One region of the Burkholderia sp. Bp8998 genome, then DNA from elsewhere that is predicted to be linked to it. Evidence: predicted binding sites of a transcription regulator. Region 1 holds the regulator's gene; the other holds the start of a gene.

Evidence for each region. The regulator FliA, encoded in region 1, starts transcription of late flagellar genes. The targets are predictions, from matches to a motif close to CTAAAGTTTNNNNNNNNNNNGCCGNTA.
Region 2: a site for FliA is predicted at 2,187-2,213, ahead of fliS (flagellar export chaperone FliS). Genes of this name have one in related genera too.

What each region holds. Positions count from the first base shown of each region.
Region 1 is NZ_QTQF01000019.1:87,120-90,520, reverse strand. Features, by position in the region: gene ahcY (adenosylhomocysteinase) at 1-763, opposite strand, end outside; S-adenosyl-L-homocysteine riboswitch at 798-914, opposite strand; gene DIE06_RS19875 (RNA polymerase sigma factor FliA) at 985-1,719, opposite strand; gene DIE06_RS19870 (MinD/ParA family protein) at 1,742-2,560, opposite strand; gene flhF (flagellar biosynthesis protein FlhF) at 2,553-3,401, opposite strand, start outside.
Region 2 is NZ_QTQF01000008.1:126,292-129,692, reverse strand. Features, by position in the region: gene DIE06_RS11485 (flagellar hook-length control protein FliK) at 1-1,272, opposite strand, end outside; gene DIE06_RS11480 (flagellar protein FliT) at 1,348-1,680, opposite strand; gene fliS (flagellar export chaperone FliS) at 1,677-2,111, opposite strand; gene fliE (flagellar hook-basal body complex protein FliE) at 2,299-2,643, opposite strand; gene fliF (flagellar basal-body MS-ring/collar protein FliF) at 2,895-3,401, shown strand, end outside.

The DNA.
Region 1 (3,401 bases):
CCGCGATCATCACGTCGGTCGCGCGCTTGATGCCGTCGACGAGCGACTCGCGGCAGCCGTACAGGTTGTCGAACTTCGACTTCGTGACCGAGTCGTTGACGTTGAATGCCGGGAACGGCAGGCGGCCGTCCTTTTCCATCTGGTACAGGCGGTGCACGCCGGTCGTGGTTTCTTCGGTCACGCCCTTGATGTGCGCGAGGCGCGTCGAGTACCAGGTCGGATCGGCGTCGAGGTGCTTCGCGATCGACTTGTACAGCGCGACTTCTTCCTCGTTGGTCGGCTTCGCGATCACCGAACGGTCCTTCTCGGCCTTCGAGCCGAGGATCAGCAGCAGCGTTGCGTCGCCGCCGTCGTCCAGGATCATGTTCGCGAATTCGCCGTTCGGCCATTCGAAGATGCGGTGCGAGAACTCCCAGTATTCGTCGAGCGACTCGCCCTTGAACGCGAACACCGGCGTGCCGGCTTCGACGATCGCGGCAGCGGCGTGGTCCTGCGTCGAGAAGATGTTGCACGACGCCCAGCGAACATCGGCGCCGAGCGCCTTCAGCGTCTCGATCAGCACGCCGGTCTGGATCGTCATGTGCAGCGAACCCGCGATGCGCGCGCCCTTCAGCGGCTGCTGCGCCTTGTATTCGTCGCGGATCTGCACGAGGCCCGGCATTTCGGTCTCGGCGATGTTCAGTTCCTTGCGGCCCCAGCCGGCAAGCGCCATGTCGGCGACGATGTAATCCTTGGAAGCCTGGGAATCAATAATGGCGTTCATCACGCCCTCCTTTCTAAAAAAGTTCTAGAAATTGGTGACGTGAGCGCCGTTCAGGAAGCGGGGCCGGCGCGAATCTCGCCGCACGGCTGCTTGGTGAAGCTTTCCGAGCCTGGCGGACGCAGGATGGTCCGTCGCAACGCTCCTCGGAAAACGGGAGGGATTGTAGCAAATCGGCGCGGGAAATGCGCGCCGCGTCGGCGCGCGTGGCCGCAATGAAAGGGTCAGTTCTCCGCGCCGACCCACGCCTGTTCGCGCAATCGCGCGCGCAGGCGCGCGACGGCCTGGCTGTGCAGCTGGCACACGCGCGACTCGCTGACCTCGAGCACCGCGCCGATCTCGCGCAGGTTCAGCCCGCGCTCGTAGTACAGCGACATCAGCAGCTTTTCGCGCTCGGGCAGCCGGTCGATCGCGTCGACGAGCGCCTCGCGCAGGTGGTCGTCCAGCAGCGACGACAGCGGATCGGCGTGATCGACGCGATAGCGGTCGAGGAACGGCTCGTCGTCGGCCGCGCGGTCGAAATCCTCGTAGTAGATGAGCTGGCTGCCGTGCAGATCCTGCAGCATCCCCTGGTATTCGTCGAGCGGCATCTTCAGGTGCTGCGCGATCTCGGTCTCGTTCGCCGAGCGGCCGAGCTGCTGCTCGACCTGGTGCACCGCGTACTCGACCTCGCGCGACGTCTTGCGCAGGCTGCGCGGCAGCCAGTCGTTGCTGCGCAGCTCGTCGAGCATCGCACCGCGGATGCGCTGGGTCGCGTAGGTCTCGAACTGCGCGCCCTGGTCTTCCTTGTAGCGGCCGGCCGCGTCCATCAGGCCGATCATGCCGGCCTGGATCAGGTCGTCGAGATCGACGCTCGCCGGCATCTTCGCGACGAGCTGCAGCCCCAGGCGCCGCACGAGCGGCGCGTATTGCGCGAGCACGTCGGCCTGGGTCATCTTTCCTTGAGCGTTGTACATCATGGCTCTCTCCTTCCGGTGGCGCTCACGCGGCGTGCGCCGCACCCGCCTCGTACGACGGCTTGCCGCCCGCATGCACGGCGCGGCCGGCGCCCAGCCCGGGGCGCATCGGCCAGTACAGCAGGTCGGCGGCAATCTGCCGGTAATCGCGCGCGGCAGCCGACGACGGGAACGCGTCGACCGCGGTACGCATCAGGTCGCGCGCATGCTCGACGAGCGGATCGGCGCTCACGCAGCCGGCGTCGGCGATCGACACCGTCAGGTAGCGGCTCGCGACGCCCGCGAGGTTGTCGAATGCGGTCCTGGCGTCGGCGTGGCTGCCGACGTGATTGGTCAGCACGCGGAACTGCGCGACCGCGTGCGCGAAATGCAGGCGCTTCATGCACGCATACGCCTCGGTGATCGCCTGCGCGGCGACCCGCGTGACGATCAGCACGTCGTGCGCCTCGCGCGCGAGCGCGGAGAACGCACCGTCGGCACCGAGCTGCGCATCGACCAGCACGATGTCGGCCTGGCCGTCGATGAAGTCGCTCAGTTGCGTGTCGCTGTAGCCGTCGCGGGCCAGCCGCGCGGCCGCGCACAGCCCGAACCCGGCGGCGACGCGCGTGCGCTCGCCGTCGCGCAGCCAGGCGCCCGCGAGCGTCGCCGCGGCCGAATCCACGTCGGCGCGCTCGTCGACGACGAGCACGTCCTTGCCGAGCGCGGCCAGCGCGGCCGCGACGTTCACGACGGTAGACGTGCAGCCGACACTCGCCGGCCCGCCCGTCACCGCGACGATGCGCGACGCGCGTCCGGCCAGCAGGCGCCGCAGCCCCTCGGCCTGGTCGATGATCCGTTTATCCAAATCGCACCTCGTGCAGCTCGGCGGTGGAACGTGCGGTCAATGCGGAAAGCAGCGTCGGCATGTCCTCGTCCTGCGGCACGAACGGCGAGCCGTCGCGCGGCACGCAGAACGCGCTTTTCAGCAGGAATTTGGTCGACGCGACGTACAGGTTCTCCGGCACCTTCTGGCCGGTCGACACGTAGTGGACCGGCAGCTTGTAGCGGATCACCGTGTCGAGCACGCCGCCGAGGTGGGTCGCCTCGTCGAGCTTGGTCAGGATGCAGCCGGCGAGATCCGGGGTCGGCCCGTGCGAATGCTCGCCCGCGCCGCGGTACGCCTGGACGACCTCGTTGAGCGTGTCGCCGTGGCTCGTCGCGTTGAGCAGCAACAGGCGCTGCACCGGCGCGTTCGCGCCGTGCAGCATCGCGATCTGGTCCGACAGCGCGCGGTCGCGCTGGCTCATGCCGATCGTGTCGATCAGCACGATGTGCTTGTTGCGCAGCTCGGACAGCGCGAGCTCGAGATCGCCCGCATCCTTCACCGCGTGCACCGGCACGCCGAGGATCTTGCCGAAGATGCGCAGCTGCTCGTGGCCGCCGATCCGGTAACTGTCGGTGGTCAGCAGCGCGACCTTGCTCGCGCCGAAGCGCATCACGCAGCGCGCGGCAAGCTTCGCGGTGGTGGTCGTCTTGCCGACGCCGGTCGGCCCCATCAGCGCGAACACGCCGCCGCGCTCCATCAGCGCGTCCTCGCTCTCGAGCACCGGCAGGTTCGCAGCGAGCACCGACTGCGCCCATTCGGCGGCCTGCTCGAAGGTCTGCGCACCGTCGCCGCTCGGCAGGTTGTCGACCAGCATGCGCAC
Region 2 (3,401 bases), on a different contig from region 1:
GTCGCCGACCGCGCGAATCGACAGTCCGCCGAGTTGCAGCCCCGATCCCTCGAACCGCTGCCGCAGTGCGGCCTCGTTCCGCGTGAGCCGGTCGGCGCCGGCCGAATTCGCGCGCAACCGTGCGACGAGCTGCTTGCCGTTCAACACCAGCTCCGCGTCGACCGTGCCGAGCGACGGCAACGTGAGCGTCAGCCGCGTGCGCCACGCGATCCCGTCCCCCGTGTCGTCGCCGCTGCGCGACGCGTGGCCGCCCGGGTCGTCGGGCTCGATCGTCCAGTCGAGCCTCGCGCCGGGCCACGCCTCGCCGGCCCAGCGGAACTGGTCGGTCGCGAGTGCATCGAGCTGCTGCCGGACGATCGGCACGGCGCCCGGATGCACCGGAACCTGTGCCTGCGTCTGCGGATCGGCCGACGCGGCGGCCAGTTCGGCGCGCGCGGGCGTCCAGCGCGTGTCGGGGTGGTCGCCGAGCGGGCCGGTCGTCGCGGCCGTGCTCGACGCGGCAGACTGCCGGGTCGTCACCGCCGCGCTCTGCGCGAGTTCGTGCGGCCCCGCACCGCCCGGCGCGGGCGCACCCGGCTGCGTGGCGGATCGCGGCGCCGCCGTCGGCAACGGCAGACGCCGCGCGAGCAGTTCGTCGAGCACGTCGGGCGCGTCGTGCTGCGCGGCATCCGGGGCGGGCTGCACCGGCGCGGTCATGAGGCGCGCCTGCGGTTCGCGCATCAGCGCGGCGAGCGGGCGCTGGCCGGCCAGCCACTGCGCGAGATGGGATTCGTAAAAGAGGCCGCTTTCGCTCACGGCCTGCGCAAGCGCCGCACGCAGCGCCGCGACGGGCGGCGTGCTCGCCGCATCGCGCACCGCCGACGCGGCTGACGCTCCCGATGCGGCCGACGCAGCGGAAGAAGCTACCGACGAAGACGCGGAGGACGCCGGCTCCGTCGACGGCTGTCCGTCCGGCGGCGCGGCCGCCGCGGCGCTCAGCAGCACGGAAGGATCGGCCAGCAGCGGCGTGCGCCCGGCGATCGCCGGGGTCGCGACACCGCCCGAGCGCGAGATCGCGTCGAGCACGAGCGCGACATCGGACAGCGCAGTCTGCGCGGACGCCGGCGGCGCGGCCGGCGTGGCCCCTGTCGAAGACGGCGACGAAGCGCCCATGCCCGGCGTGCCGACCTGCGCGGTCGCGCCACCGCCGGCGGGCGCCGCCACGGTGCCGGTCAGCAGGCTGTCGAGGCGGCTCGCCAGCAGGGCGGCCGCAACGGAGTCGATACCGGTCATGATCGGAGCCTGCTCACCTCAGCCACATCGTTGCGAAGCCGGGCACGCGGCAACCGCCGCCCCGGCGAACGGGCACTACCCGCGAGCGCGGTAGAGATCGGTCAATACCTTGGTCGAGCGCCGCGCCTCGAACAGCGCGGACAGCCGCGCGACCTCCGGGCTCGCGAGATCGCGGATCGCGGCGTCGTCGGCGAGGATGCGGCGGATCAGCGCAAGCTTGCGGCCGAGGTCCGCTTCGTCGAACGCGACGCCCGGATCGGCCTCCTTCAACCCGTCGACGAGCCTCAGGAATTCGGCCTGCAACTCCGGCAGCGCGCGCCAGTCCGCGCCGCGCGCCGCGGACAGCATGCGGCCCGACACGGCCGCGAGCGCCTCGTAGCGAGCGAAGTATTCGGCCTTGAGATTCATCGCGCCGCGCCCACCGCCTGTTGTGCGGCCATGCGCGCGACTTCCGGGGCGATGCCCGTCCACGCTTCCTCGAGCGTCGCGAGCAGCCCGTCGACCTCGACCAGCATCGCGTCGCTCGCATGCAGGTTGGCTTCCAGCAGGCGCCGGCCGATATACGCGTACAGCGCGTCGAGGCGCCCGGCGATCTGGCCGCCCGCGTCGCGGTTCAGCGACGCCTGCAGGCCGCTCTCGACGATCCCGATCGCCTTGCCGATCGCTTCGCCGCGTGCGGGCACGTTGCCCTGCTGCAAATGCATGCGCGCGAGCGCGATGGCCTGTCGCGCGCCCTGGTACAGCATCGCGATCAGCCGGTGCGGGGAGGCGCCCATCACCCCCGTCTCGACGCCGACACGCGCGTACGCACTGGCTCCAGCGTGTCCTGGGGAAAACATGCGCTTCTCCTTGTGATGCGGTGGCTATGCAGCGGCCGCCGCCCTGCGATGCACGGCGCGGCCTTGTTCCAGAGTTATCGGAAGGGAATTGAAAAGCTTTAGGCGCACGGACCGCCGGGCCGGCCGCTCCCGGATGGCCGTCCCCGGATGGCCGTCCCCGGATGCCCGTCGCCGGGTGGCCGTCCCATCACACCGACATCTGCATGATGTCGTTGTACGCGCTCACGAGCTTGTTGCGGACCTGGAGACCGAACTGGAAACCGATGTTGGCCTTCTGCATGTCGACCATCACGTCGTTCAGCGACACGTTCGCCGCGCCGACCTCGAACGCGTGCGCCTCGCCGAGCGCGTGCTGCTGGTCGCCGCTGATCTTGTCGAGCGACGCCTTCATCGCGCTCGCGAACGTGCCGGCCGTCGCGGCACCCGAGCCGGCGAGCGCCGCCGCGGGGCTGGCGACGCCGCCGCTCGCCTGCGCGGCCATCGCCTGCATCTGTTGCAACACCGAACCGATTCCGCTGACGTTGGCAGCCATGCTGTCCCCAGACATATAAGAGAAAAGACCCGGGCGCACCGGGCGTTTCCGACGGCACCGCACGACGCGCACCATGCCGGATCGCGAAAAAGGATAGCAGCGCGGCGCGCGCCAAAGCCGCGAAAGTACGGGGGAAACCCCGCTCTTTTCGGTCGATCGGAGTCGTGCCCGGGTCCCGATAATCGCATCGTGTCATTGTCCGTCCGCTCGTCCGAGCGGCTCAGTCGTCCCGCTCCGGAGAAACTCCACGCATGGATTCGCAGGCCAACTCGCTGATCAACCCCGACGCCCGCACGGGCCTCGCCAGCCCGGTGCCAGGCGCCGCCGCGGCCGCCGCGTTGCCGGGAGCAGGCGGCGCCGGCGCGGACTTCGGCTTCGGCGGCTTCGCGGAACGCATCTCCGGCATCTCGCGGATGAAGGGCAACCCGAAGCTGCCGTTCGTGATCGCCGTCGCGTTCGCCATCGCCGCGATCACCGCGCTCGTGCTGTGGAGCCGCGCGCCCGACTATCGCGTGCTGTACAGCAACCTGTCGGACCGCGACGGCGGCGCGATCATCACCGCGCTCCAGCAGGCAAACGTTCCCTACAAGTTCGCCGATGCCGGCGGCGCGATCCTCGTGCCGTCGAACCAGGTGCACGAAACACGCCTGAAGCTCGCCGCGATGGGCCTGCCCAAGGGCGGCTCGGTCGGCTTCGAGCTGATGGACAGCCAGAAATTCGGCATCAGCCAGTTCGCCGAGCAGGTGAACTACCAGCGC